2 linked regions of the Pseudoduganella dura genome follow. Each later gene encodes a partner of the first gene's protein in a complex. Links are inferred from orthologs where the notes say so. Each region holds a gene or a part of one and is shown on either strand. Other genes may lie near its edges.

Region 1 (9,839 bases):
AGACGCCGACCGGGTACTTGTCCTTGTGCTGGAACAGTTCGATCTGGGCGATGGTCTGGTTCGCGAACGACGAGCTCATCACGTAGGACGGGTGGCCCGTGCCGCAACCCAAATTCACCAGGCGGCCTTCGGCCAGCAGGATGATGCGTTTGCCATCCGGGAAGATCACGTGATCGACCTGCGGCTTGATGTTTTCCCACTGGTACTTCTTCAGTGCCGCGACATCGATCTCGTTGTCGAAGTGACCGATATTGCAGACGATCGCCTGGTCCTTCATCTTCAGCATGTGCTGTTCGGTGAGGATGTGGTAATTGCCGGTGCAGGTGACGAAGATGTCGCCGTGTTCTGCGGCGTAATCCATCGTCACGACGCGGTAGCCTTCCATCGCGGCCTGCAGCGCGCAGATCGGATCGATCTCGGTGACCCACACCTGGGCCGACAGCGCGCGCATCGCCTGCGCCGAGCCCTTGCCCACGTCGCCGTAGCCGGCGATCACGGCCACCTTACCGGCGATCATCACGTCGGTCGCGCGCTTGATGCCGTCGACCAGCGATTCGCGGCAGCCGTACAGGTTGTCGAACTTCGATTTCGTCACGGAATCGTTGACGTTGATTGCCGGGAAGGCCAGCTTGCCGTCCTTGTGCATCTGGTACAGGCGGTGCACGCCGGTGGTGGTTTCCTCGGTCACGCCCAGGATGGCCGGCAGGCGCTTCGAATACCACGTGGCATCCTTCGCCAGGCGGGCCTTGATCGCGTTGAACAGGCAGATTTCTTCTTCCGAGCCAGGATTGTCCAGCACCGACGCATCCTGCTCGGCGCGCGCGCCCAGGTGCAGCAACAGCGTGGCGTCGCCGCCATCGTCCAGGATCATGTTCGAGTACACGCCTTCGCCCGGCCATTCGAAGATGCGGTGGGTGTAGTCCCAGTATTCATCCAGCGTTTCGCCCTTGATGGCGAACACCGGAGTACCGGCCGCGGCGATCGCGGCGGCGGCGTGGTCCTGGGTCGAGTAGATGTTGCACGAAGCCCAGCGCACCTGCGCACCCAGTGCTTCCAGCGTGCGGATCAGCACGGCGGTCTGGATCGTCATGTGCAGCGAACCGGTGATGCGGGCGCCCTTGAGGGGCTGCGCGGCGGCGAATTCTTCCTGGATCGCCATCAGGCCAGGCATTTCCGTTTCCGCGATCTTGATTTCTTTTTCGCCCCATGCGGCCAGGCCGATGTCGGCAACGATGAAGTCTTGGGAGTCTTTGAGTACGGCGTTCATCACGCCTCCTTTCAATGTTGAAAAAAGTTGACGTGAGCGCGGTTGCAGAAGTTCCGAGCCTGGCGGATTCGAACGATCCGTCGCAACGCTCCTCGGAGAACAGGCATTCTATAACAAAAAACCGAAGCATCGCTTCGGTTTTTTGTTGGCTAAAACCGGGGTCAGACCCCAGTTTTTGGAAATATTTCCTAAATTTGGGGTCTGACCCCGGTTCTAGAAAAGTTTTTCAGGACAGTCCGGCGGCGGCGCGCAGGGCGGCGGCCTTGTCGGTGCGCTCCCACGTGAATTCCGGCTCTTCGCGGCCGAAGTGGCCGTAGGCGGCCGTCTTGCGGTAGATCGGGCGGAGCAAGTCCAGCATCTGCACGATCCCTTTCGGGCGCAGGTCGAAGTGTTCCTGCACCAGTTCGGCGATCTTCTCGTCCGGGATCACGCCGGTGCCTTCCGTGTACACGGTGATGTTGATCGGGCGGGCCACGCCGATCGCGTACGACACCTGCACCTGGCACTGGCGCGCCAGGCCGGCGGCCACCACGTTCTTGGCCACGTAGCGGGCGGCGTAGGCGGCCGAACGGTCGACCTTGGACGGGTCCTTGCCGGAGAATGCGCCGCCGCCGTGCGGCGCCGCGCCGCCGTACGTGTCGACGATGATCTTGCGGCCGGTCAGGCCGCAGTCGCCCTGCGGGCCGCCGATGACGAAGCGGCCGGTCGGGTTGACCAGGTATTTCGTATCCTTCAGCCACTCTTTCGGCAGCACCGGGCGGATGATCTCTTCGATCACCGCTTCCTCGATCTGCTTGTGCTGCATTTCCGGCGCGTGCTGGGTGGACAGCACGACGGTGTCCACGGCCACCGGGCGACCGTTGACGTAGCGCAGCGTGACTTGCGACTTGGCATCCGGACGCAGCCATGGCAGGCGGCCATCCTTGCGCAACTGCGATTGGCGCTCCACCAGGCGGTGCGAGTAGTAGATCGCGGCCGGCATCAGTTCCGGCGTTTCGTCGCAGGCATAACCGAACATCAGGCCCTGGTCGCCGGCGCCCTGGTCCAGGTCGATGCCGGCGCCTTCGTCCACGCCCTGGGCGATGTCCGGCGACTGCTTGTCATAGGCCACCAGCACGGCGCAGCCGCGGTAGTCTATGCCGTAGTCGGTGTTGTCGTAGCCGATGCTTTTGATGGTTTCGCGGGCAACCTGAATATAATCCACGTTCGCGAAGGTGGTGATCTCACCCGCCAGCACCACGAGGCCGGTGTTGCACAGCGTTTCAGCGGCGACACGCGCAGCGGGGTCCTGGGCCAGGATGGCATCGAGGATGGCGTCGGAAATCTGGTCCGCAACCTTGTCGGGGTGGCCTTCGGAAACGGATTCGGATGTGAAGAGGTAATCGATGGAAGACATCGCAAGCTCCTGTAAAAGTTGTAGAGACTGAAATTGATAGAACTGTCGCAACAACCCATACGGCTTGCGACGCTTTAGCGATATTTTTATCCCGCCTCGCAAGTTGTCTGTTAACTCGGCGGTTACTGCTGCGTGGTATTTTACGCTTCTTCAAAAATTTTTGCGCAGGTACACTTCTTTTTTGCGAGTTCATGCTGTTACGAATCTTCCGTTTCTTTTCAATATTTCCACTGCCGGTGCTCCATGGATTGGGCAGCTTGCTGGGATGGGGCGTTTACCTTCTGTCGCCGTCGTACCGCCGCCGCATGCGCGAGAACATGGCCCTCGCCGGCTATGACGGGCACCTGCGCCAGGCCATTGCCGAGGCCGGCAAGGCGGTGGCCGAATTGCCCTTTGTCTGGCTGGCCTCCGAACAGCGGATCGCACGGCGCGTCTTCCTGAAAAACTATGAGCTGGTCGAAGCGCACCTGCGCGCCGGCCGCGGTATCGTGTTCCTGACGCCACACCTGGGCTGTTTCGAGATCACCGCGCAGCGCGTGTCGCACGATACCGAACTGATGGTGATGTATCGCCCGCCGAAGCAGGCGGCCATGAAGCCGCTCGTCGAAGTGGCACGGGCCCGCGGCCAGATGGTGCTGGCGCCGGCCAACCTGGCCGGCGTGCGGATGCTGGCCAAGTTCCTGAAATCGGGCAAGCCGGTCGGCATCCTGCCGGACCAGGTGCCCCAGGAAGGCGAAGGCGTGTGGGCCGATTTCTTCGGCCGCCCCGCCTACACGATGACCTTGCCGGCCAAGATGGCCAGGCTGGGCGGCAACGCACCGGTGGTGCTGACCTATGCCGAGCGGCTGCCGGGCGGGCGCGGCTTCCTGATCCACTTCGTGCCGTTCCCCGGCTCGCTGGAAGGCGACAACGCGCAGCAGGCGCGCGCGATCAACGCGGCGATGGAAGGGCTGATCGCCGGCTGCCCGGCGCAGTATTACTGGAGCTACAACCGCTACAAGGTACCGCCCGGCGTGGCGGCACCCGGCGCAGGCACCGGCAACAGCCCGGGCAACAGCGCCGGCAATGGCGCCGGGGAGGCCGCATGAAGATCCTGCTTGGCTTCATGTGGCTGCTGCACTGGCTGCCGCTGCCGGTGCTGGGCCGCTTCGGCACTGCCGTCGGCAGCCTGCTGTTCATCATCATGGGCCCGCGCCGCGAGATCGCGCTGACCAACCTGCGCCTGGCGATGCCCGAACTCACGGAAGACCAGCGCCGCGCCCTGGCCCGCCGGCATTTCCAGGCCTATTCGCGCAGCGTGTTCGACCGGGCGATCCTGTGGTGGGCATCGGAAAGACGCCTGCGCCGCCTGATCCGGATCGAAACCGGCGAAGGCATGCCGCCCGGCCAGATCCCGGTGGCCGCGATGACCGAGAAGCCGACTATCCTGCTGTGCCCGCATTTCGTGTGCCTGGACGTGGCCGGTGCCTCGATCGCGATGGAAGCGTCGGCGTCGTCGATGTACGTGCAGCAAAAGAACGCCGCGTTCGATGCCGTGCTGCGTGCCGGCCGGGCCCGGTTCAAGCCCGTCAAGCTGTTCACGCGGCAGGACGGCATCAAGCCGATCCTGCGTGCGCTGCGCGACCGCCTGCCCTACTTCATGCTGCCGGACATGGACTTCGGCGAGAAGGATGCCGAGTTCGTGCCGTTCTTCGGCACGCCGGCCGCCACCTTGACGGCCACCGCGCGCATCGCCGCCACGACCGGTGCCCAGGTCATGCCGGTGATCGCGACCTTTTTGCCGAATTACCAAGGATGGCGCGTCAAGTTCTATCCGGTGTGGGACAATTATCCCGGTACCGACATGGTTGCCGCCACGCGCCGCATGAACGAGTTCATCGAGGAACGCGTGCGCGAGGCGCCGGCGGAATATTTCTGGACCCACAAGCGCTACAAGACCCGCCCGAACGGCGAACCGTCCTTCTATTCGAACAAGCGATGAAACTCAAATTTACCAAGATGCATGGCGCCGGCAACGACTTCATCGTCATCGACGCCATCAACCAGCAGATCGACTTCACCACCGCGCAGTGGAAAGCGCTGGCGGACCGCCGCTTCGGCATTGGCGCCGACCAGCTGCTGGTGGTCGAGAAACCGACCAATCCGGGCTGCGACTTCCGCTACCGCATCTTCAACAACGATGGCGGCGAAGTGGAACAGTGCGGCAACGGCGCCCGCGCGTTCGCCAGGTTCGTGGCCGAAAAAGGCCTTACGCAAAGCCGCAGCATCGCTGTCGAAACGATGTCGGGCATCATCGCGCCGCGCCTGGAAGATGATGGCAGCGTCACGGTGGACATGGGTGCGCCCGTGTTCGATCCGGCCCTCGTGCCGTTCGACACCGAGGGCCTGGCGGGCCTGCCGGAAGGCGACGACACGCTGTGGCCGCTCGTGCTGGAACTGGCCGGCGAGAAGGAAACCGTGCCGGTGTCCGTGCTGTCGATGGGCAATCCGCACGCCGTGCAGGTGGTGGCCGATACCGACACCGCGCCGGTCGAACTGACCGGCCCGCTGATCGAGCACCATGCCCACTTTCCGAAGCGCGTCAACGCCGGTTTCATGCAGGTGGTGAGCCGCCGGCACATCCGCCTGCGCGTGTTCGAACGCGGCGCCGGCGAGACGCTGGCCTGCGGTACGGGCGCCTGCGCGGCCGTCGTGGCGGGCATCCGCCGCGGCTTGCTCGATTCGCCGGTGCGCGTGGATGCGCGCGGCGGCGAACTGTCGATCGCGTGGGCCGGCGATGGCGAACCGGTGTACCTCACCGGCCCCGCCGTCACCGTGTTCGAAGGCGAAATCACCCTCTGAAGCATCAGGCGGCCAGCCGCGCCCGGCCGCCTTCGACCGATTGCAGCCATGTCTTGAAACGGTACAGGCGCTGCCGGTAATTGCCTTCCAGGTTGCCGTCGACATGGTCGAAAGCCCGCGCGATGCGGTCCAGCGCCTGGCGCTGGCGGGCCGTCTCCACCAGCACCAGCCGGCGCCGGCCCCGGCCGTAACTGGCGCGGATGTCGATCACCAGGCAATGGCCGTGATCGGCCGCCTTCACATCGAGCAACAGCGCCTCGGCGCGCGTCAGCCCGAACAGCGCGGCCAGTTCGATCCGCGCCGCCAGCAGCGGCTGGCTGCTGGCCAGTTCCCGCGTCAGCAACGGCAGCAATGCCACGGCCCAGCCGGATGCATCCGGCGCCGGCACGATCCGCGCCAATACCTCGGCGGCTTGCGTGCAATGTTGCGCCGCCGCCTTCTGCAGCCAGTACAGCGCCTTGACGTCGTTGCTCTCATGACTGCGGCGCATCCGCCATGCCTGCAGTCCGCACTCGAGCTGCGCGGCGCCATGCCCCAGCGCCGCGGCTCGCTCCAGGCATGCCTGCGCTTCGCCCACGCAGCGCTGTGAAAACTCCGGTTTGACATAAATACGCGACAGCGCGAACCATGCCTCGGCCAGGCCCTGTTCGCCGGCCAGCGTCAGCCAGCGTACCGCGCGCTTGAAACTGGCCGGGCAGCCGTGCGGCAGCCGCACGCCTTCCGCATCGATGCGCGCCAGCTGCAACCCCATCGCCAGCTGGGCATGGCGGTCGCCCGCCGCGGCCGCCAGCTCGCGCATCCGCTGCGCCTCGCCGGTATCCCCCGCGGCGGCCAGCGCTTCGGCGCAGCGCGCCAGCAGACGGGCGTTGGCGGCGGACCCCGGCCAGGCTGCGGGATCGGCCGGCGCTTCCTCGAGCAGCGCGCGTGCCAGCGGCAGCGCTTCGGCAAGGGCAATGGCCGGTTCGGCACCGCCGCGCCCATCTGGCGCGACCGGATGCGGGGCCGGATGCAGCTCGGGTGCGGCCGGCTGTAGCCGCGCCAGCAGCGTGCCCGCCTCGGCGCAACCCGCATGCGCTGCCGCGTCGAGCGCACGGCGGGCGCGCTGGCGCAGGCCGGCCTGGGTCACGGCGGGTTCCTGCAACAACAACTGACCCAGGGTCAGCGTGGCCTGGACGATCCCGGCATCGCTGGCGCGCGCATACCAGTCCAGCAGCGTGGCGCGGTGGTGGGTCGCATATTGCAAGGGAATGTGGCGACCGATCAGCAGCCACGCTTCGTCGATGCCTGCGGCTGCCGCGCGGGCCAGCCAGTGCAGCGCGGTGGGCGGGCTGCATGGCAGGCCGGCGCCGCCCGCCAGGTATAACTTGCCCAGTCTCAGCTGGCATGCGGCATCTCCCGTCCGCGCACCCCTGATCACTGCCAGCTCTTCACGATTGGCCATGTCGGTCTCCAGAAGCTGCGTTATCGCGGAACCGGCGGCAATGCAGTTTGCAGTTGCCGGCTTTCCACTATTCGCGCTTTTTTTCGTTATGCGGTATTGACGCAACTGAACAGTTTATTCTCGAAACTGTTGCATTGCCTGAACAAGGTTGAACTCGCTTGATCCAACGCAAACGAGTTCAACCAAAGGTCCGGCTACGCTGTTCATGGATACCTTACCAATGAAAGGATTACGTGACGTGGATAAACAAATGGCACCGTAAAACTACCGTTTTATAAATACAACAAGATCCCGGTGTTTTTCCGCTTTCAACCAAGACTCGTGTCCGCAATCGACCAATACGCCGGCCTCGACGGCACCACGATTTAAGGTGCACCTGTCCAGTTTCACGAGCATCCGCTGGCTTCTTGCACAACCCATCCAGAACAGAGGGAACGACAAATGAAGAAATCCTTGGTTGCCCTGGCCCTGACGGCCGCTTTCGGCGGCGCCGCCGCCCAGTCCTCCGTGACCATCTACGGCACGATCGACGCAGGCATTCAGCGCACCACGCATGCCCCCAACGATGCCACGCTGGTGTCCCGGCGCGATAACAACAAGCTCGGTTTCCGCGGTGTCGAAGATCTCGGCAATGGCCTGAAAGCATTGTTTCAACTGGAAATTCGCTACGATCCCGATACCGGTGCCCTCGAAAACAATGTCCGCCCGCTGTTCCAGGGGCAGAGCCGGGTCGGCCTGCAGGGTGCGTTCGGTACCGTGCGCATCGGCCGCGGCCTGACCGCTTACCAGGAATCGTCGGTGGCGTTCGAACCATGGTCCGGCCTGCCCAACGTGGCCGGCTACCAGACCGACCTGCACGTGGCCGGCTATACCAGCGATCCGCTGAGCGTTGCCGGCAACTCGCTGAACCGCTTCTCGAACGCGGTGTTCTATAACACGCCCGTCATCGCTGGCTTCCAGGTCAACGTCTCGGTGGCCACCAAGGAAGCCAACAACGGCCCGGCCGTGATCGGCAAGGGCACCGCCACGGCGCCGCAGTACGCGGCCAACTCGACGGCCTCCGCCAACCCGTACTCGGTCAGTGCCACGTACACCAATGGCCCGTTCGCGGCGATGCTGGGGGCCGAGCGCAACGCCATCGAAACGAAGCTGTGGTCGGTGGCGGCTTCGTACAAACCCATCACGGACCTGAAACTGATGGCGTCGTACCAGCGCCAGGACCAGAGCCATACGCAGTTCTTCAACGAAGATACGAACGCGTGGGTGGTGGGTGCCAACTACACGGTCGGCGTGAACAAGTTCATCGTCGGTTACGGCCAGAAGGATCCGGATGGCGTCATCAAGACCAAGCAGGCCTCGGTCGGCTACGAATACAATATTTCTCCACGCACCTACCTGTATGTGGACCTGTCGGTGAAAAAGACCCCATTCGTGGTAACGGCCACCAACGACGTCACCCGCAAGCACTACGCGCTGGGCGTGCACCACAATTTCTGAAGCTTACCCGTTGGAAGACTGCGCCCCGGGCAGGTTTGCCGGGGCGTTTTTTTGTCGGCGTGTCGGTTAGAATGTTGCTTGCATTTATTTAAAGTGACAACATGACCGCTATCCTGGATTCCTCGGCTGTCGCGCAATACCTGACAGACCATCCCCATTTTTTTGAAGAACATGCGAACCTGTTGGGCGACGTCCGGCTGTCCAGTCCGCTGACAGGCCGTGCCGTGTCGCTGCAGGAACGGCAGATGGAAGTAATGCGCGAGCGGTACAAGGCCCTGGAACTGCGCTTGTCGGAACTGAACCGTAACGCCCAGGAAAACCAGGCGATCGCGAACCGCTTCCATGGCTGGAACCAGTCGCTGCTGCGCGAACGCGACGTGGCCGCCATGCCGCGTGCCATCACCGAAGGACTGAAGACGGGATTCAATGTGCCGGCCGCCACGCTGCGCCTGTTCGACGTCGCGCCGGAGTACACCGGCGAATGGTTCGCCGCCGGTGTCTCCGACGACGCGCGCCTGTTCGCCAACGGCTTGCTTGCCCCGTACTGCGGCAGCAACAACGATTTCGAAGCCGTGCGCTGGCTCGACGATGCCGGCTCGATCAGGTCCGCCGTCATCGTGGCGCTGCGCCAGCCCGGCTCGACGGGCGCGGCGTTCGGCCTGCTGATCATGGGCTCGCCGGATGCGGAACGCTTCACGTCGCTGATGGCCACCGATTTCCTGGTGCACATCGGCGAAACGGCCAGCGTCGCGCTGGCGCCGCTGCTGGCCCCACTGCCGGCCTGAGCATGACGGACGCGCACGGCAAGGCCGGCCCGGGCGCCGGCTGGGTCGATGCCTGGCTGCGCCACCTGGCCACGCAGCGCAAGCTGTCGCCGCGCACCGTGGAAGCCTATGGCCGCGACCTGGCCGAACTGGCCGCGCTGTCGGGCGATGCCGACTGGACCGCGGTCACGCACGCGGACATCCGCCGCTACACGGCAAGGCTGCACGCCGGCGGGCAGCAACCCCGGTCGATCGCCCGCAAGCTGTCGGGCTGGCGCAGTTTTTTCGGCTGGCTGGCCGAACACACCGCGCTGCCGGCCAACCCGGTCGAGGGCGTGCGCGCGCCGAAACGCACCAAACCGCTACCGAAGGCGCTGTCCGTCGACCACGCCGTGCAACTGGTGGCAACGCCGGCGCGCACGGCCGCCACGCCTACCCCGGCGGAACTGTGCAACAGCGCCATGTTCGAGCTGCTGTATTCCAGCGGCCTGCGGGTTTCCGAACTGTGCGGCCTCGACCTGCATTTTCACAAGGCGCAGGACGGCCTGGAGGCTTCGAGCGGCTGGCTGGAGCGCGATAACGCCGAGGTCGTCGTCACCGGCAAGGGCAACAAGATGCGCCGGGTGCCCGTCG
Region 2 (16,205 bases), 1.2 Mb from region 1 along the record:
GTGCTGTCCGCCCGCGTCGGCGAAGACGAAAAGATCCGCGCGCTGGACGCCGGCGCAGACGATTACCTGACGAAACCGTTCGGCGTGGGCGAGCTGCTGGCCCGGGTGCGGGCCATGGCGCGGCGCCGGCGCACGCCGGAACAGGATGCGGGCGGCGTGGTGCGGTTCGGCGACGTGACGGTGGACCTGCCGGCGCGCATGGTCACCCGCGGCGGCCAGATGGTGCACCTGACGCCGACCGAGTACCGGCTGCTGGCGGTGCTGGTCAACAATGCCGGCCGGGTCGTGACGAATCCGCAATTGCTGCGCGAGGTGTGGGGCCCGTCCCACGCCGGGAACGGCCATTACCTGCGCATCTACATGGGCCACCTGCGCCAGAAGCTGGAGCGCGACCCCGCCCAGCCGGTGCACCTGCTGACCGAAACGGCGGTCGGCTACCGGCTGCTGCTCGCGGCCGGCTAGGGCACACCGGCACGAACCACCCATTCGCAGCACCAGGCCAGCTGCGCCGCCACGCCCACCGCGTGGCGGCGAAGGCCAGACTCACCCTTTATTTTCGAAAGACCCTCATGAAACGACTGATTTCAGGCATTTCCCTCGCCCTCGTTTTCGCCGCCAACGCTTCGGCGCAGATAACGTACAACATTGCCGGCGTGTCCGATTACCGCTACCGGGGCATCTCGCAGACGCGGCTGCAACCGGCGCTGCAGGGCGGCGCCGACTGGGCCGACAGCGGCTCCGGTCTGTACGCCGGCACGTGGCTGTCGACGATCAGGTGGACGAAGGATGCCGGCGGCGATGGCGCCATCGAGTGGGACGTGTACGCCGGCAAGCGCGGCAGCATCGGCGGCGACGGCGGTTTTGCGTATGACGTCGGCGTGCTGGGCTATGCCTATCCATCCAACGGTCTCCATCCCGATGCCGATACGCTGGAGGTGTACGGCCAGCTTGGCTACGGCACGGCCACGCTGAAGTACTCGCATGCCGCCACGAACCTGTTCGGTTTCGCGGACAGCCGGAACAGTGGCTACCTGGATGCATCGGTCAACCACGACGCGGGTGGCGGCTGGATCGTCAACCTGCACGCCGGCCGGCAGAAGGTGCGCAACCACGGCAATGCCAGCTACACCGACTGGAAGGCCGGCGTGACGAAGGATTTCGGCTTCGTTGCCGTGGCATTGGCCTATATCGGCACCAATGCCGGCAGATCCGCGTATGCCTCGCCCGCGAACGGCAAGTTCACCGGGCGGGATGCGCTGGTGCTGACGGTTTCAAGGGTGTTTTGACCGCTCGGCCCGGACACCGGTTTTTTGCGCCGATGTTGGCAAAAACCGGTGTCCGACACCAGAACGTCGGATGCGCCGGTGCTGACGGTGTCGGAAGTGTTCTGAGTGTAATCAGCCGCGAATCAGCCGCGAAACACGCTGGCGTACAGGGTATCGGCGCCGGCGGCCAGCTCGGCGCCGGGCAGCCGGGCGTGCAGCGCGATGGCGGCATGCGCATCGCCGGACCCGCACGGCACGATGACGATCCGCAGCCCCGGGTTGAACAGCCGCGCGTTGCCGATGCGTTCGGCGAGCCGGGCGGTGCGGGCGGGATCGCCCTGCAGGGCGTCGGACGGGACCACGACGACGCCGGCGGCGATCAGCGCGGCGCGGCTGCCCAGCGAGTCGCGGCCGTCGGCGTCGACGACGATGTCCTGGAAGCGCATGCCGAGGTTTTCCAGTTCCGCTTCCACGCCCTTGCCGCAAACGGTCCGTGCCGGCTGGGGGAGCGGCGGATGGGGTTGGGAATCCGCGTCCACCAGCAACACCTTGCGGCCCGACAGCGTGCGCTGCGCCGCGAGCCGTTCGGCCAGCGCGAGCTTGGCGTCGCACGCGCCTTCGCTGACGACGGTGACGATCATGATTTCACCATGCGGCCGGCGGCGAACGGGGGAAAGAAGAGAAAGGGGGAATCTGGAACGGTATCGGTCATGGTGGCCATCGCCAGTGAGTTGGACTGGATTCACGATAGCAGCGCCCGCCGAACGGCTGCGTAAAGAAACGGGGCACGGTCGTAACGGTTTTGCAAAGGCGCCGCCGCGGCGGCAGCGCCTTGCAAAAACGGACATGCCTACTTCGACAGCACCCGCATCGCCCGTTCGAGCCCTTCGAGTGTGGTGGGAAACATACGGTTGTTCATGATTTGCCGTACGATGGCGATGGACTGTCGATACTGCCAGTACTGTTCCGGCTCCGGATTGAGCCAGGCGAACTTGGGAAACGCATGCGTGAACCGGGCCAGCCATTCGGCGCCCGCTTCCTCGTTGTTGTACTCGACCGAGCCGCCCGGCTGCAGGATTTCATAGGGGCTCATCGTGGCGTCGCCGACGAAGATCAGCTTGGTATCCGGCGTGTACTTGCGCAGCACGTCCCAGGTGGGAAAGCGTTCGGCGTTGCGGCGGCGGTTGTTCTTCCACAGGTAGTCGTAGACGCAGTTGTGGAAGTAGAAGAATTCCATGTTCTTGAATTCCGAGCTGGCCGCGGAAAACAGTTCCTCGGTGCGCCCGATATGGTCGTCCATCGTGCCGCCCACGTCGAACAGCATCAGCACCTTCACGTTGTTGCGGCGCTCCGGCTGCATGCGGATGTCGAGCCAGCCGGCGTTGTTGGCGGTGGCGCGGATCGTCTGGTCCAGCGCCAGTTCCTCGGCGGCGCCGTCGCGGGCGAAGCGGCGCAGCCGGCGCAGGGCCACCTTGATGTTGCGGGTGCCCAGTTCCTTGTCCGCGTCGTAGTCCTTGTAGGTGCGCTGGTCCCAGACTTTCACGGCGGTGCGCCCGCCGCCTTTTCCACCGATGCGCACGCCCTCGGGGTTGGTGCCGCCATTGCCGAACGGCGACGTGCCGCCGGTGCCGATCCACTTGCCGCCGCCTTCGTGGCGTTCCTTCTGTTCCTTCAGCAGTTCGGCCAGCCGGTCCAACAGCTTGTCGTAGCCGAACTTTTCCAGCGCTGCCTTCTGCTCGTCGGTGAGCTCGCGCTTCATCCGCTCCATCAGCCAGTCCAGCGGGATCGAGGCCTTGCCGTCGAACGCGCCGTCGATGCCCTTGAAGTACTGGGCGAACGCGCGGTCGAAGCGGTCGTAGTGGGCCTCGTCCTTCACCAGCACCAGCCGCGCGAGGTAGTAGAAATCGTCGAACGACTGCGTGACGACATGGCGTTCCAGCGCCTCCAGCAAGGTGAGGAACTCCTTGATGGTGACGGGGATTTTCGCGTCCTTCAGCGTGAAGAAGAAGTCGATCAGCATGGGCGTTCCATGGCGGGCGGGGGAAGGGCCTGCGAACGATCCTGCAGGTAGGCGAGGTGGGCGCGGACCTCCGGCCATTCGCCGCGCATGATGCTGTACATGACGGTGTCGCGCACGGTGCCGTCGCGCCGCACCGCATGGTGGCGGATCACGCCATCCTTCTTCGCGCCCAGGCGCTCGATCGCGGCCTGGGAAGCGTGGTTGAAGTTGTCGGTGCGCAGGCCGACGACGGCGCAGCCCAGCGTGTCGAACGCGTGCGACAGCAGCATGCGCTTGCAGCTGGTGTTCACGTGGCTGCGCTGGCGGCTCCTGGCATACCACGTGTAGCCGATCTCCACGCGGTCGATGGCGGGCACGATGTCATGGTAGCTGGTGCTGCCGACGACGGTGCCGGTGGCGGCATCGATGACGGCGAACGCCAGCCGGGCAGGGCGCATCTCCAGCGCGGCGGCGATGTACGCGTCCACGTTTTCCGGCTCCGGCACGGACGTCACGCGCAGCTTCCACAGCTCGCCGTCGCGTGCCGCGGCGCGCAGGCCCTCGGCGTGTTCCTGGCCCAGCGGCTCCAGGCGCACGCCGTGGTATTCGAGCGTTACAGGCTGGACTGAAATCATGGCTGCGCGGCGGTCACCGGTTGGTCCGCGACATGAACACGAGGCGCTCGAACAGGTGCACATCCTGCTCGTTCTTCAGCAGCGCGCCATGCAGCGGCGGCACGATGGCACGGCTGTCCTTGCCGCGCAACGCTTCCGGGGGGATGTCCTCGGCCAGCAGCAGCTTGAGCCAGTCGAGGAATTCGGAAGTGGACGGTTTCTTCTTCAGGCCGGAAACATCGCGCACTTCATAGAACGTCTGCAGGGCCTGCGCCAGCAATTCCTGCTTCAGGTGCGGGAAGTGCACCTTCACGATCGCTTCCAAGGTATCCTTGTCCGGGAATGCGATGTAGTGGAAGAAGCAGCGGCGCAGGAAGGCGTCCGGCAGCTCCTTCTCGTTGTTCGACGTGATGATGACGAGCGGGCGGTGCCTGGCCACCACCATCTCGCGCGTTTCGTACACGTAGAACTCCATGCGGTCCAGCTCGCGCAGCAGGTCGTTGGGAAATTCGATGTCGGCCTTGTCGATCTCGTCGATCAGCAGCACCACGGGTTCCGGCGCGGTGAACGCCTGCCACAGCACGCCCTTGACGATGTAGTTGTGGATCTCGCGCACGCGCTCGTCGCCCAGCTGCGAGTCGCGCAGGCGGGAAACGGCGTCGTACTCGTACAGGCCCTGCTGCGCCTTGGTGGTGGATTTGACGTGCCATTGCAACAGCGGGCGATCGAGCGCGGCGGCCACTTCCTCGGCCAGCATCGTCTTGCCGGTGCCCGGTTCGCCTTTCACCAGCAGGGGGCGCTGCAGCGTGAGCGCGGCGTTGACGGCGAGCTTCAGGTCGGGGGTGGCAACGTACTGCGCGGAACCTTCGAATCGTTGATGCTTGTGGTCGGCGGTCATGGACGAACTTCCGGTGGGAGGAAAAAAGGCCAGTATACGGTAGTTCCGCGCACGCCAGAACGTACTGGAAACGTGGTGGACGACCGGATACAGCTGCGCTAGAATCGGCCGCTGGTAGCACGAAAAGCAAGTATTTATGCAAGCAGCAAGGGGACACGGAGACCGCGATGAAAATGAGTCCCCTCCAATTACTCTTTTGGACTCGACTAGCCACCCATGAACAGACTCACAGCAGTGCTCCTGCTTGCCGGCGCCTTCCAGGCCACCCCGGCCGCCCTTGCCGCGGACGTCGTCGGCAACCCGGCCGCCGCGCCATCCAAGATCGAAATGTGCATCGGCTGCCATGCCATTCCCGGCTACAAGGCCACGTTCCCCGAAGTGTTCCCGGTGCCGAAGATCGGCGGCCAGAGCGCCAAGTACATCGAGGCGGCGCTGAAGGGGTACCAGAAGGGCGACCGCAAGCATCCTTCGATGCAGGGCATCGCCGTCAGCCTGTCCGACCAGGACATCGCCGACATCGCCGCCTACTACGCCAAGCAGAAATGAGGAAGACCGCCATGAAGAAGACACTGCTCGCCGTGGTCTGCTGCATCGCTTCGGCCGCCGCCGTGGCCGCCGGCAACATCAACAACGGCAAGGCCCTTGCCGAGAAGTACGCCTGCGCAACCTGCCATGGCAAGGATTACAACTCGCCGATCGATCCGAGCTACCCGAAACTGGCCGGCCAGCACCGCGATTACCTGGCCCACGCGCTGACCGCCTACAAGCGCGGCGATGCCCCGAACGGCCGCAACAACCCGATCATGGGCGGGCTGGTCAAGCCGCTGTCGAACAAGGATATCCAGGACCTGGCGGCGTACTTCAACAGCCTGCCGGGAACGATGGTCGTCAAGCGGTAAGTTCGCGGCATCGTTGCAGAAACCGGTGCAGGACACCATTTCCCTGTGGGAAATAGTGTCCTGCACTGGTTCCGTCTACTGTTGCGCGCGCCGCTTCACGGCGTCGATATACGCTTCGCCATCCGGCGGCAGCCCATTGCGCTGCGACTTCCAGATCATCTCTCCAAGACACTCCATGATCTCGTGCTGCGCCTCGTGCGTGGAATCGCGCTTCTTCGACAGCGCCTCGTAAGCGGCGCGGATGCCGCGCGGCGAGTCGATCGATACCTGCTCGGAAATCGACAGGTGCATCGCCAGGTGCAGGAACGGATTCGCTTCGCCGCCTTCGACGGAGTAATCGCGCGCGAGTGCCGCTTCCACGTCGGTCAACGCTTCGTCGTACTCGGGATGCAGCCGCACCCAGTCCAGCGCCATCGCTTCGAGGGGGGTGAGGATTTCATGGGCGCGGTCCTTGCGGAACACTTCGCAGAAGAAGCGGCGGACGTCGTGGGAAGAGGGGGTGAACATGGGGCTGGCGGCGGCAGGCGTTGTGCGGGGAGGCGGACATTGTACAAAGAAATGCCCGCCGGCGCAGGTTGCCCCGCGCCGGTTGCATGAACGTCAAGAAAGTGCCTGGCCGGCGCCGCGGCCGGACTAGCGGCTAGCGCTTGCCGGAGGCGGCCAGCGCCGCGCCGTCGCAGCCGACCACTTCCTGCGGCGGTGCCACGATCGCCTGCTGCGACGTTCGCTGCCCCTGCTGGCCGCGGCCGTGCGGCTGGCGCAGGTAGCGCGACGAATGCCGGCGTTCGCCATGCGCGGGCCACGTGAGGAACCGGGAAAGTTCCTGCAGCGCGCGCTGGTACACCTCGCGCTTGAACTCGATGACCACGTCCAGCGGCACCCAGTATTCGTGCCAGCGCCAGGCGTCGAATTCGGGGTGGTCCGTCAGCCGCAGGTTCACTTCATTGTCGCGCGCACACATGCGCAGCAGGAACCAGATCTGCTTCTGCCCGCGGTAGTGGCCGCGGATCTCGCGCTTGATGAAATGATCCGGCACTTCATAACGCAGCCAGTCGCGCGTGCGGCCCACGATTTTCACGTGCTCCGGACGCAAGCCGATTTCCTCCTGCAACTCCCGGTACATGGCCTGCTCGGGTGTCTCGCCGTACTTGATTCCTCCTTGCGGAAATTGCCATGAGTGCTCGCGCACCCGCTTGCCCCACCACACCTCATTATGAGAGTTCAGCAGGATGATGCCGACGTTGGGGCGGAACCCTTCCCGATCGAGCATAGTGCACCTCAAACTTTCTGCGGCCGATGCAGTCCTTTACATCTATCTTTCTTACATTTTTGCCCACAAGTCCGCCTGCCGACACCGCCTTCCTGGTACGGAGGCATCCGGCAAGCCCGCGCTTGAACGCGACAGTTGCACCTGCGGCTGAGTGCGCCGTTGGACGCGCAATCGATCACGCAGTTGGACCCGCAGTTGAACCCATTGTATAAATGATGGATGCATCAGCCAGCTAATCCTTTAAAATTAGGTTGATTATAACCCCCTCTTTTTGAAAAGAATTCACAGATATGCGTGCGTCACGGTTTTTTATTTCCACACTCAAAGAAGCGCCTTCCGATGCGGAAATCGTCAGCCATAAACTGATGATGCGGGCAGGCATGATCAAGCGGCTGGGCTCGGGCATCTACACGTACATGCCGATGGGCCTGAAGGTCATCCGCAAGGTCGAGGCGATCGTGCGCGAGGAGATGAACCGCGCCGGCGCCATCGAGCTGCTGATGCCGCTGGTGCAGCCGGCCGAGCTGTGGCAGGAGACGGGCCGCTGGGACAAGATGGGCGCGGAACTGATGCGCGTGAAGGACCGGCACGGCCGCGAATTCGCGATCCAGCCTACCTCCGAGGAAGTGATCACCGACGTGGTGCGCGGCGAGATCAAGTCGTACCGCCAGCTGCCGTTGAATTTTTACCACATCCAGACCAAGTTCCGCGACGAGCGCCGCCCCCGTTTCGGCCTGATGCGCGGCCGCGAATTCACGATGAAGGATGCATATTCGTTCGACCGCGACCTGGAAGGCATGCAGAAGTCCTACCGAGTCATGTTCGATGCGTATACGAAGATCTTCACCCGCTTCGGCCTGAAGTTCCGCGCGGTGGCGGCCGACAACGGCGCCATCGGCGGCACCGGATCGCACGAATTCCACGTGATCGCCAGCACCGGCGAGGATGCGCTGGTGTACTGCCCCACGTCCGATTACGCGGCCAACATGGAAGCGGCGGAAGCGCTGCCGACCGGCACCCGCGCGGCCCCTGCCTTTGATCTGGTCAAGACGTCCACGCCGAAAGCGGCCAAGTGCGAAGACGTGGCGAAGCTGCTGGGCATCGAACTGTCGAAAACGATCAAGACGATCGCGCTGACCGTCGAAACGGAAGCGGACGGCAAACTGGATAAACAGTATTTCATGCTGCTGCTGCGCGGCGACCATGAGCTCAACGAGATCAAGGCATCGAAGGTGCCCGGCCTGCAGGGCGCGTACCGCTTTTCCACCACGGAGGAAATCGAAGAAGTGTACGGCTGCAAGCCCGGCTACCTCGGGCCGATCGGCACGAAGGCGCCGGTCACCATCGTGGCCGACCGCACCGTGGCCAACATGTCGGATTTCGTTACCGGCGCCAACGACGAGGATTTCCACTTCACCGGCGCGAACTGGGGCCGCGACGTGCCCGAGCCGCACATCACGGCCGACCTGCGCAACGTGGTCGAAGGCGACGCTTCGCCGGACGGCAAGGGCGTGCTGGCGATCGAGCGCGGCATCGAAGTGGGCCACGTGTTCCAGCTGGGCACCGCGTATTCGGCGGCGATGAACGCCACCTTCCTGGATGAAAACGGCAAGCCGGCACCGCTGCAGATGGGCTGCTACGGCATCGGCGTGACCCGCATCCTGGGCGCGGCGATCGAGCAGAACTTCGACGACAAGGGCATCGTCTGGCCGACGTCGATCGCGCCGTTCGAGCTGGTGCTGTGCCCGATGGGTTACGACCGCAGCGAACTGGTGAAGGAGGAGACCGACAAGCTGTATGCGGCGGCTCTCGCGGCCGGCATCGACGTGATCGTCGACGACCGCGGCCTGCGCCCGGGCGCCATGTTCGCCGACTGGGAACTGATCGGCGTGCCGCACCGCGTGGTGATCGGCGACCGCGGCCTGAAGGAAGGCAACCTGGAATACCAGGGTCGCCGCGATACCGAGGCGACCAATGTGCCGCTGGCCGACATCGTGGCCTTCGTCAAGGCCCGAGTGCAGCAGTAATGAAGGCGGGCCGGGAACGGCGCCGCTGGTGGGCGCGCCCCTTGCGGTGGTGGCACACGATCGCGTTTGCCACCGGCGTGCTGTGCGCGCCGTTCGGCTTTGCCGGCAACCAGAAGGAAGAAGCGCTGGCCGACTCGGTGCGGGTGGCGCTGTCCACCGCCATCCTCGACGCGCGCCCGCCGAAGCCTGCTTTCGTCAATCCGGCCGACCAGGCGCGCTACGACGCGTGGGTGGCCGACATGTCCGGCCGCCTGAAGCGCAAGCTGCCGGACGAGCAGCACCGCCGCGAATTCCTGGAAACCGTGTGGTATGAAGCGCGCCGCGCCGGCCTCGAACCTTCGCTGGTGCTGGGGCTGATCCAGGTGGAATCGGCCTATCGCAAGTACGCGGTGTCGATCGTCGGCGCGCGCGGCTACATGCAGGTGATGCCGTTCTGGACCAACGTGATCGGCGACAGCGACCGCCGCAAGCTGTTCAACATGCAGACCAACTTGCGCTACGGCTGCGCGATCCTGCGCATGTATGTCGACATGGAGCGGGGCGACCTGTTCCTCGCGCTGGGACGCTACAACGGCAGCCGCGGCAAGCCGGCTTATCCGAACGCGGTGCTGAAGGCCTGGAACAACTGGCGGTAGTTGCCGAACGCCGGGGACAGGGAAACTTCGGGACGAAAAAAGCCCCCGGTCGCATCGCGAGCCGGGGGCTTTGTCCGTAACGGCCTGGTATCCCGAATCAGAGATTCGTTGAATAAATTCGACGAGAATCGCCCCGATGCTGCGTTGAAAATACCCGGAAAGGCCTCGGCCTTACCGGGTATTTCCGCCTTGCCTCGAGACGATTTCGTCAAATTTATTGGTCAACGAACTTCTGATTCGGGACACTAGCCAATGAGGAGCTTATTTCAGGTGATCGGAAATGAGCTTCGTCATCTCGAACATGGAGACCTGCGCCTTGCCGCCGAAAACGGCCTTGAGCTTGTCGTCCGCGTTGATCATGCGGCGATTGGCGGCATCCTGCAGGTCGTGCTTCTTGATGTATTCCCAGACTTTCTTCGTGACTTCCGTGCGCGGCAGCGGGGAGGCGCCAACTACCGGGGACAGCTCTGCGGACGGAGTCATCTCTTTCATGAATGCTGCATTGGGCTTGCGTGCTGCGGGTTCTGCCTTTTTCGCTGCCGGCTTGGCTGCAGCTTTCGCTGGAGCGGCGGCTGCCTTCTTTGCCGGAGCCGCTTTCGTTGCGGCTTTCTTGGCAGGTGCTGCCGTGGATTTCTTGGCTGTTGCCATATTCGAGCCTCCTTAACATACACATGGAAATTTGCGCACTACAACGCACGGCTAATATTGGTTGCCTTTTTAAGAGGATGCAAGCGTTTTTCGCGTTTTTTGTGGGAAACGGCACGTAAAGAAAGGTTAATAATGAAAAAACCGCCGCTGTGCCTGCACACAGGGCGGTTTTTGACAGCTGGCAGGCCGGAAAGCCGCGCCGTTACAGCGTTTCAGCGACTCGCGCCCTGACCTGGTTTTTAATGCCATGACCTTTGTTTTCAACGCACGTATGGGGACTGTGCTGCAACGGGGTCACGGCAAGACGCCGCGCCGCCATCCTGGTTTGCTTTAGCGCACCCGGTATGGCCTGCGCTGCAACGGGGTCAGGGCAAGGCGCGGCAACGCAGACAGTACACTGGTACGGCAAGTTGCCGCGCCGCCGCCATGGCCCCGTTTCAGCGCAGGCCAGGCATCATGCCCTTCATGGAGCGCATCATCTTCATCATGCCGCCGCCCTGCAGTTTCTTCATCATCGTCTGCATCTGCTCGAACTGGTTCAGCATGCGGTTCACTTCCTGCACCTGCACACCGGCGCCGGCGGCGATGCGGCGCTTGCGGGTCGCCTTGATCAGGTCGGGCTTGGCGCGTTCGGCCGGCGTCATCGAATCGATGATGCCGACCATCCGGCGTACCTGCTTCTCCGCCTGGTCCATGTTCGCGTTGCCGGCGGCCTGCTGGAACTGGGCCGGCAGTTTATCCACCAGGCCGGCCATGCCGCCCATCTTCTTCATCTGGCCCAGCTGCGCCTTGAAGTCGTTCAGGTCGAACTTGCCGCCCGCCTTGACCTTGGCCGCCAGGTCCGCCGCCGCTTTCGCATCGACGCCCTTGCGCGCTTCTTCCACCAGGGCGAAGATGTCGCCCATGCCGAGGATGCGGTTGGCCATGCGGGCCGGGTCGAACGCTTCGAGGCCATCGAGCTTTTCCGACACGCCGGCGAACTTGATCGGCTTGCCGGTGATGTGGCGCACGGACAGCGCCGCGCCGCCGCGCGAATCGCCATCGAGCTTGGTCAGCACGATGCCGGTCAGCGGCAGCGCGTCGTTGAAGGCCTTCGCGGTGTTGATCGCATCCTGGCCCAGCATCGCGTCGACGACGAACAGCGTTTCGATCGGCTTGACCGCGCCGTGCACGGCGGCGATTTCCTTCATCATTTCCTCGTCGATACCGAGGCGGCCGGCGGTGTCGATGATCAGCACGTCGTGGTAGTGCTTCTTCGCCCAGTCCAGCGCGGCCAGCGCGATATCGACCGGCTTGTCCTGCGCGGTGGACGGGAAGAAGTCCGCACCCACCTGGGACGTGACCGATTGCAGCTGCGCGATCGCCGCCGGGCGGTACACGTCGGCCGACACGGTCAGCACTTTCTTCTTCTTCTGCTCGCGCAGGTACTTGGCCAGCTTGCCGACGGTGGTGGTCTTGCCCACACCCTGCAGGCCGGCCATCAGGATGATCGCCGGCGGCTGCTGCGCAAAGCTCAGCTGCGCGGCTTCGGGGCCGAGATCGGCGCCCATCAGCGCGCCCAGCTCGCGCTGGACCACGCCCACCAGCGCCTGGCCCGGCGACAGCGAGCCCACCACTTCCTCGCCAAGCGCCTTTTCCTTGACCTTGCCGATGAATTCGCGCACCGCGGGCAGCGCCACGTCGGCCTCGAGCAGGGCAAGGCGCACTTCGCGCAGCATCTCGGCGGTATTGGCCTCGGTCAGGCGGGCCTCGCCACGCATGGTCTTGACGACCTTGGCGAGGCGTTGAGTCAGATTGTCTAGCATGTCGGATGATCAGGTAAGAGAGGGCGGGCAGGTGCCCGGAAACGGTGCCATTTTACAGCAGTGCGGGGACGCCGGTCCGACGATGGCGCGGGGCGACACTCTCCAATTGTCACAGCCGTGCACACACGGCAGGATAGTTTGCTATTTCAGATTGACAACTTTTAGGGCGGCCGGCATCGTGCTCCTTCACTTCAAGAGGGGAGGGCAGCATGGGCACCATGTTGAGCGGCGCAGCAGTGCCGCAGGCGGAACCGCAAGTCCGCGAAGAGCGTTTCGTGTTTACCGCGACCGGCGGCGAGTATTTCCGGATCTGGATCGTCAACCTGTTGCTGACGGTCGTCACGCTGGGCATCTATTCGGCGTGGGCCAAGGTGCGGCGCAACCAGTACCTGTATTCGAATACCCGGCTGGCCAGCGGCGGCTTCGAGTACCACGGCTTGCCCATCGCGATCCTCAAGGGGCGTATCGTGGCCGGCGTGCTGTTCGGCGGCTATTACGTGGCCGCCGCAGTGTCGCCGGTGGCTGCGCTGGCGGTATTCGCCGTATTGATGGGGGTGATGCCATGGCTGATCTGGAAGGGCCTGCAGTTCGCGCTCCATAACAGCAGCTATCGCGGCATCCGTTTCGGGTTCGACGGCAGTGCCAGGGGAGCGTACTTCCATTACCTGGTGCTGCCGCTGCTGGCGGCGCTGACGCTCGGCCTGCTGTATCCGTTCGTGCACCAGCGCATCAAGCGCTTCCAGCACACGCACAGCCGTTACGGCAGCGTGCCATTCTCGTTCGATGCACCGGTGAGCGGCTTCTACAAGCGCTATCTCGTGATGGCGCTGGTACTGTTCGGCGGGCTGGGGCTGAGCATCGTCGCGGCAGGACTGCTCGTCAGCGCACTGGGTGTCCCGGTCGCGCAGGCGCAGGCAGCCGGCGCGATGATCGGCCTCTTCCTGGTGTATCCCTACCTGCTGTGCGTGCTGTGGATCTTCTACGCCACGCTGCAGAACCTGATCTGGAACCACACGCAGCTGGGGCCGCACCGCTTCCGTTCCACGATGAAGGCTGGCCGCATCGCCTCCATCTACATCACCAATACGCTGGCGATCCTGTTCACGCTCGGCCTGTTCATTCCGTTCGCCACGGTGCGGGCAATGAAGTACCGCCTGGAATGCACGTCGCTGCTGGTCGCCGGCAGCCTCGACGACATTGCCGCCGGCCAGCGTGCCGAGATCGGCGCGATCGGCGACGGTGCGGCCGACCTGGGCGGCTTCGACCTGGCGCTGTAGGCGATGGGTATCGAGCTGACCGGAAATTACTTCGACGGCCGCACGTCGCGCGCGCACCGCGTGACGCTGGCCGTGCGCGATGGCATGGTGCACCTTGGCGGGGATATCGAGCGCAGCACACCGCTGGCGCAGATGCGCGTGGCCGAACGCATCGCCCGCGCACCCCGCAAGCTCACCTTCCCCGACGAGGCCACGTTCGAGGCGGATGACCAGGGAGCGCTGGACGCGCTGCTGCAGGCGACCGGCCACCGCGACAGCCCCGTGGTGCGTGCCCAGCAAAGCTGGCGCGGCGCACTGGCCGCGCTCGGCGTCACGGTGGGCGTGGTGGTGCTGGGCTACCTGTTCGTGCTGCCGGCCGGTGCCGACCTGGTCGCGCGCACCCTGCCGGTGGCGGTGGAGCGGCAGATGGGGCAGGGCACGCTGGCCCTGCTGGACCGCCATGTGTTCGCGCCCAGCCGCTTGTCCGAAGCGCGGCGCGGCGAACTGGCCGCACGGTTCGCGCGGCTGGTGCCACCCGGCACGGTGGAAGGACCGGCGCCCGTGTGGCGCCTCGTCTTCCGCAAGAGCCGGATCGGCCCGAACGCGTTTGCGCTGCCATCCGGCGACATCGTGCTGACGGACGAGATGGTGGCACTGCTGAACGACGACGGCGCCGTGATGGCCACGCTGGCGCACGAGCTGGGCCACCTGCACGGGCGCCACCTGACGCGGCGGCTGATCCTGGGATCGGCGGTCGCCGCCGCCAGCCTGCTGGTGTCGGGCGATGCCAGTTCGCTGGTCGCCGGCGTGCCCGCGCTGGCGCTCGACCTGCGCCACTCGCGCGACGCGGAACGGGAGGCGGACGATTACGCGGTCGCGCTGCTGGAGCGCAACGGCTTGCCGCTGGCGTACCTGGAACGCGTGTTCGTGGCGCTGGACGGGCTGGAGGAAAACGGCGCGGTGCCGGCTTACCTGTCCAGCCATCCGGCCACGGCCGAACGGCTGGCCAGGGTGCGCGCACACACCCGGTAAGGCGAGCGGGCCTTTCGCGCCGGCCGGAAGTGCGTCCCCGCCGCCGCCGCTGCCCTCGCGGTTGTTTTACTCTTTGCCCGCGAAAGGCGTCGTGGTCCCATCCGCGTTCAGCACGTCGACCTGGGTGGCGCGTACAAGCACCACGCGCTGGCCGCCGTTGCCGGCGATCTGGCGCACCGTATTGCCCGGCAGCGTGGCGATGGTCGTCACGCCGGCCTGGGTAACCTTGCGCAGCGTGGCGTTCGGGAGACCGCTCAGTGTGTCGAGTACCAGCACATCGCCCTGGCTGTCGACGGCCAGGCCGAACGGCGCAAGGAAGCGTGCCTGGGAGCCGGTGCCGTCCTGCGGCAATGCCGCGCCCGGGCTGCCGGCCAGTGTCGTCACCACGCCGGCCGGCGTGACCTTGCGGATCAGCGTATCGTCGATGACATACAGGTTGCCCTGCCGGTCGCTGGTGGCCGCCTTCAGCGAGCGGAAGCGCGCGGTGCCGGCCGCGCCATCGACCGGTACGGGCGAGCCAGCCCCGGTAACGGTGCCGGCCAGCGGCGCCACGCTGCCGTTTTCGGCGATCGTGACGATGCGTTCGTTCCCGATGCCATACAGCTTGCCGTCCACCGTGCCATGCAGCTCGAATGCTTCGTTCGGTGACAGCGGCAGCGTGGCGACCGTGGTGGACTGCAGGTTGTCGTCCAGCCGGCGAACCGTGACGGACCTCGCCGCGGCGTCGACCTGGGCGTAAGCGAGCAGGCTGGATGCCGACGGCGCCACGCTGCCGACCGCGTCGGCGGACGCCAGCGTGACGACGGCGCCATCCGGCGCGATGTGGCGCAGCACCTTGTCATCGGCCACCAGCAGCGTGCCATCGGCAGCCATCGCCAGGTCGCGGATGTTCGCGAAGCGGGCGTTCGTGCCCTGGCCGTTGATCACGCCGACGATATCGGGCAGTGGAGACAGCGTGGCTTCGATCGACTTCGTGACGCCGCCGGCGGCTGGCGCATCGCTGCCGCCGCCGCATGCGGTAACAGCCAATGCCAGCAGGACAGCAGGCAGCGCCCGCTGCAGGATATCGTTTTGCATCGTCATATCTCCCTTGTGGTTATCGGTCTCGCGCGACGGATGGATGCCATGTCGCTCTTGTGGTTCCCAGGCGATTATGGATAACAAAACAGGCGGCAAATCTCACGAAATCCCACTTGTCACGAATCGTTACAAAAAATACACGCTTCCTGGTTTTTTCAACGCGACTTCAACGGGGCGCCCGATCTTGCGCTCATGCACGCCGATAGCCGGGGTATGATGCCCTGGCAGTCCGTCGGGCTTGCGGTCAGGCCTGGTCGTTTCTTTTTCGCCAAAGGAGTGGGAATGAAGCTGAAGTCGGTGGCAATGGCATTGATGCTGGGCGCGCTGTGCGCGGCCGGCGCGCAGGCGCAGGAAGTGGTCCGCCTGGGCAACCTGAAATTCGCCCATTACGGTGCCGTTTCCTATATCAAGGAAATCGCGCCCAAGTGCGGCATCAAGGTCGAGGAACACGTGTTCGCCAAGGGACTGGACGTGATGCAGGCGATCATCGCCGGCGAACTCGACGTGGGCGCCACGGCGTCCGAGGCGGCCATTTCCGGCCGCGCCGGCGGCGCGCCGATCTACGTGGTGGCCGGCTTCGCGAAAGGCGGCGCGCGGCTCGTCGGCCGCACCGACCTGAATCTCAAGTCGATCAAGGACCTGAAAGGCAAGCGCGTGGGCGTCACGCGCGGCGGCATCCAGGAAGTGCTGCTGCTGGCCGAGCTGCAGCAGGCCGGGCTCACTGCGTCGGACCAGCCGGGCAAGGATGTGCGCCTGGTGTTCCTGGCCTATGCCGAC

Evidence for each region.
Region 2: the proteins of dapF (region 1) and GJV26_RS17550 are in contact, whole or in part, in a solved structure (PDB 5YGU), measured with the Escherichia coli proteins. The link is inferred for Pseudoduganella dura from one-to-one orthologs.

The regions. Positions count from the first base shown.
Region 1 is NZ_WNWM01000002.1:2,764,123-2,773,961, forward strand. The notes cover bases 3,573-6,572. They hold dapF (diaminopimelate epimerase), read left to right. Parts: upstream 3,573-4,640; coding sequence 4,641-5,504; downstream 5,505-6,572. Other genes in these bases: GJV26_RS12060 (lysophospholipid acyltransferase family protein), read left to right, coding at 3,573-3,751; GJV26_RS12065 (LpxL/LpxP family acyltransferase), read left to right, coding at 3,748-4,644; GJV26_RS12075 (tetratricopeptide repeat protein), read right to left, coding at 5,509-6,572. Outside these bases: ahcY (adenosylhomocysteinase), read right to left, coding at 1-1,267; metK (methionine adenosyltransferase), read right to left, coding at 1,494-2,663; more of GJV26_RS12060, read left to right, coding at 2,855-3,572; more of GJV26_RS12075, read right to left, coding at 6,573-6,945; GJV26_RS12080 (porin), read left to right, coding at 7,387-8,442; GJV26_RS12085 (DUF484 family protein), read left to right, coding at 8,544-9,227; tyrosine recombinase XerC, read left to right, coding at 9,230-9,839. UniProt on the Escherichia coli protein: Involved in the succinylase branch of the L-lysine biosynthesis and in the biosynthesis of the pentapeptide incorporated in the peptidoglycan moiety. Catalyzes the stereoinversion of LL-2,6-diaminopimelate (L,L-DAP) to meso-diaminopimelate (meso-DAP).
Region 2 is NZ_WNWM01000002.1:3,994,729-4,010,933, forward strand. Bases 5,131-8,114 are described here. They hold GJV26_RS17550 (RNA pyrophosphohydrolase), read right to left. Parts: upstream 6,946-8,114; coding sequence 6,316-6,945; downstream 5,131-6,315. Other genes in these bases: GJV26_RS17535 (c-type cytochrome), read left to right, coding at 5,131-5,322; GJV26_RS17540 (c-type cytochrome), read left to right, coding at 5,334-5,675; GJV26_RS17545 (DUF1841 family protein), read right to left, coding at 5,751-6,182; GJV26_RS17555 (proline--tRNA ligase), read left to right, coding at 7,236-8,114. In the rest of the region: two-component system response regulator KdpE, read left to right, coding at 1-462; GJV26_RS17510 (TorF family putative porin), read left to right, coding at 570-1,286; GJV26_RS17515 (cobyrinic acid ac-diamide synthase), read right to left, coding at 1,409-1,906; GJV26_RS17520 (vWA domain-containing protein), read right to left, coding at 2,116-3,285; GJV26_RS17525 (GNAT family N-acetyltransferase), read right to left, coding at 3,279-3,899; GJV26_RS17530 (AAA family ATPase), read right to left, coding at 3,913-4,776; more of GJV26_RS17535, read left to right, coding at 4,993-5,130; more of GJV26_RS17555, read left to right, coding at 8,115-8,972; GJV26_RS17560 (lytic transglycosylase domain-containing protein), read left to right, coding at 8,972-9,607; GJV26_RS17565 (SWIB/MDM2 domain-containing protein), read right to left, coding at 9,869-10,255; ffh (signal recognition particle protein), read right to left, coding at 10,693-12,060; GJV26_RS17575 (YjgN family protein), read left to right, coding at 12,270-13,337; GJV26_RS17580 (M48 family metallopeptidase), read left to right, coding at 13,341-14,348; GJV26_RS17585 (NHL repeat-containing protein), read right to left, coding at 14,415-15,425; GJV26_RS17590 (ABC transporter substrate-binding protein), read left to right, coding at 15,711-16,205. UniProt on the Escherichia coli protein: Master regulator of 5'-end-dependent mRNA decay.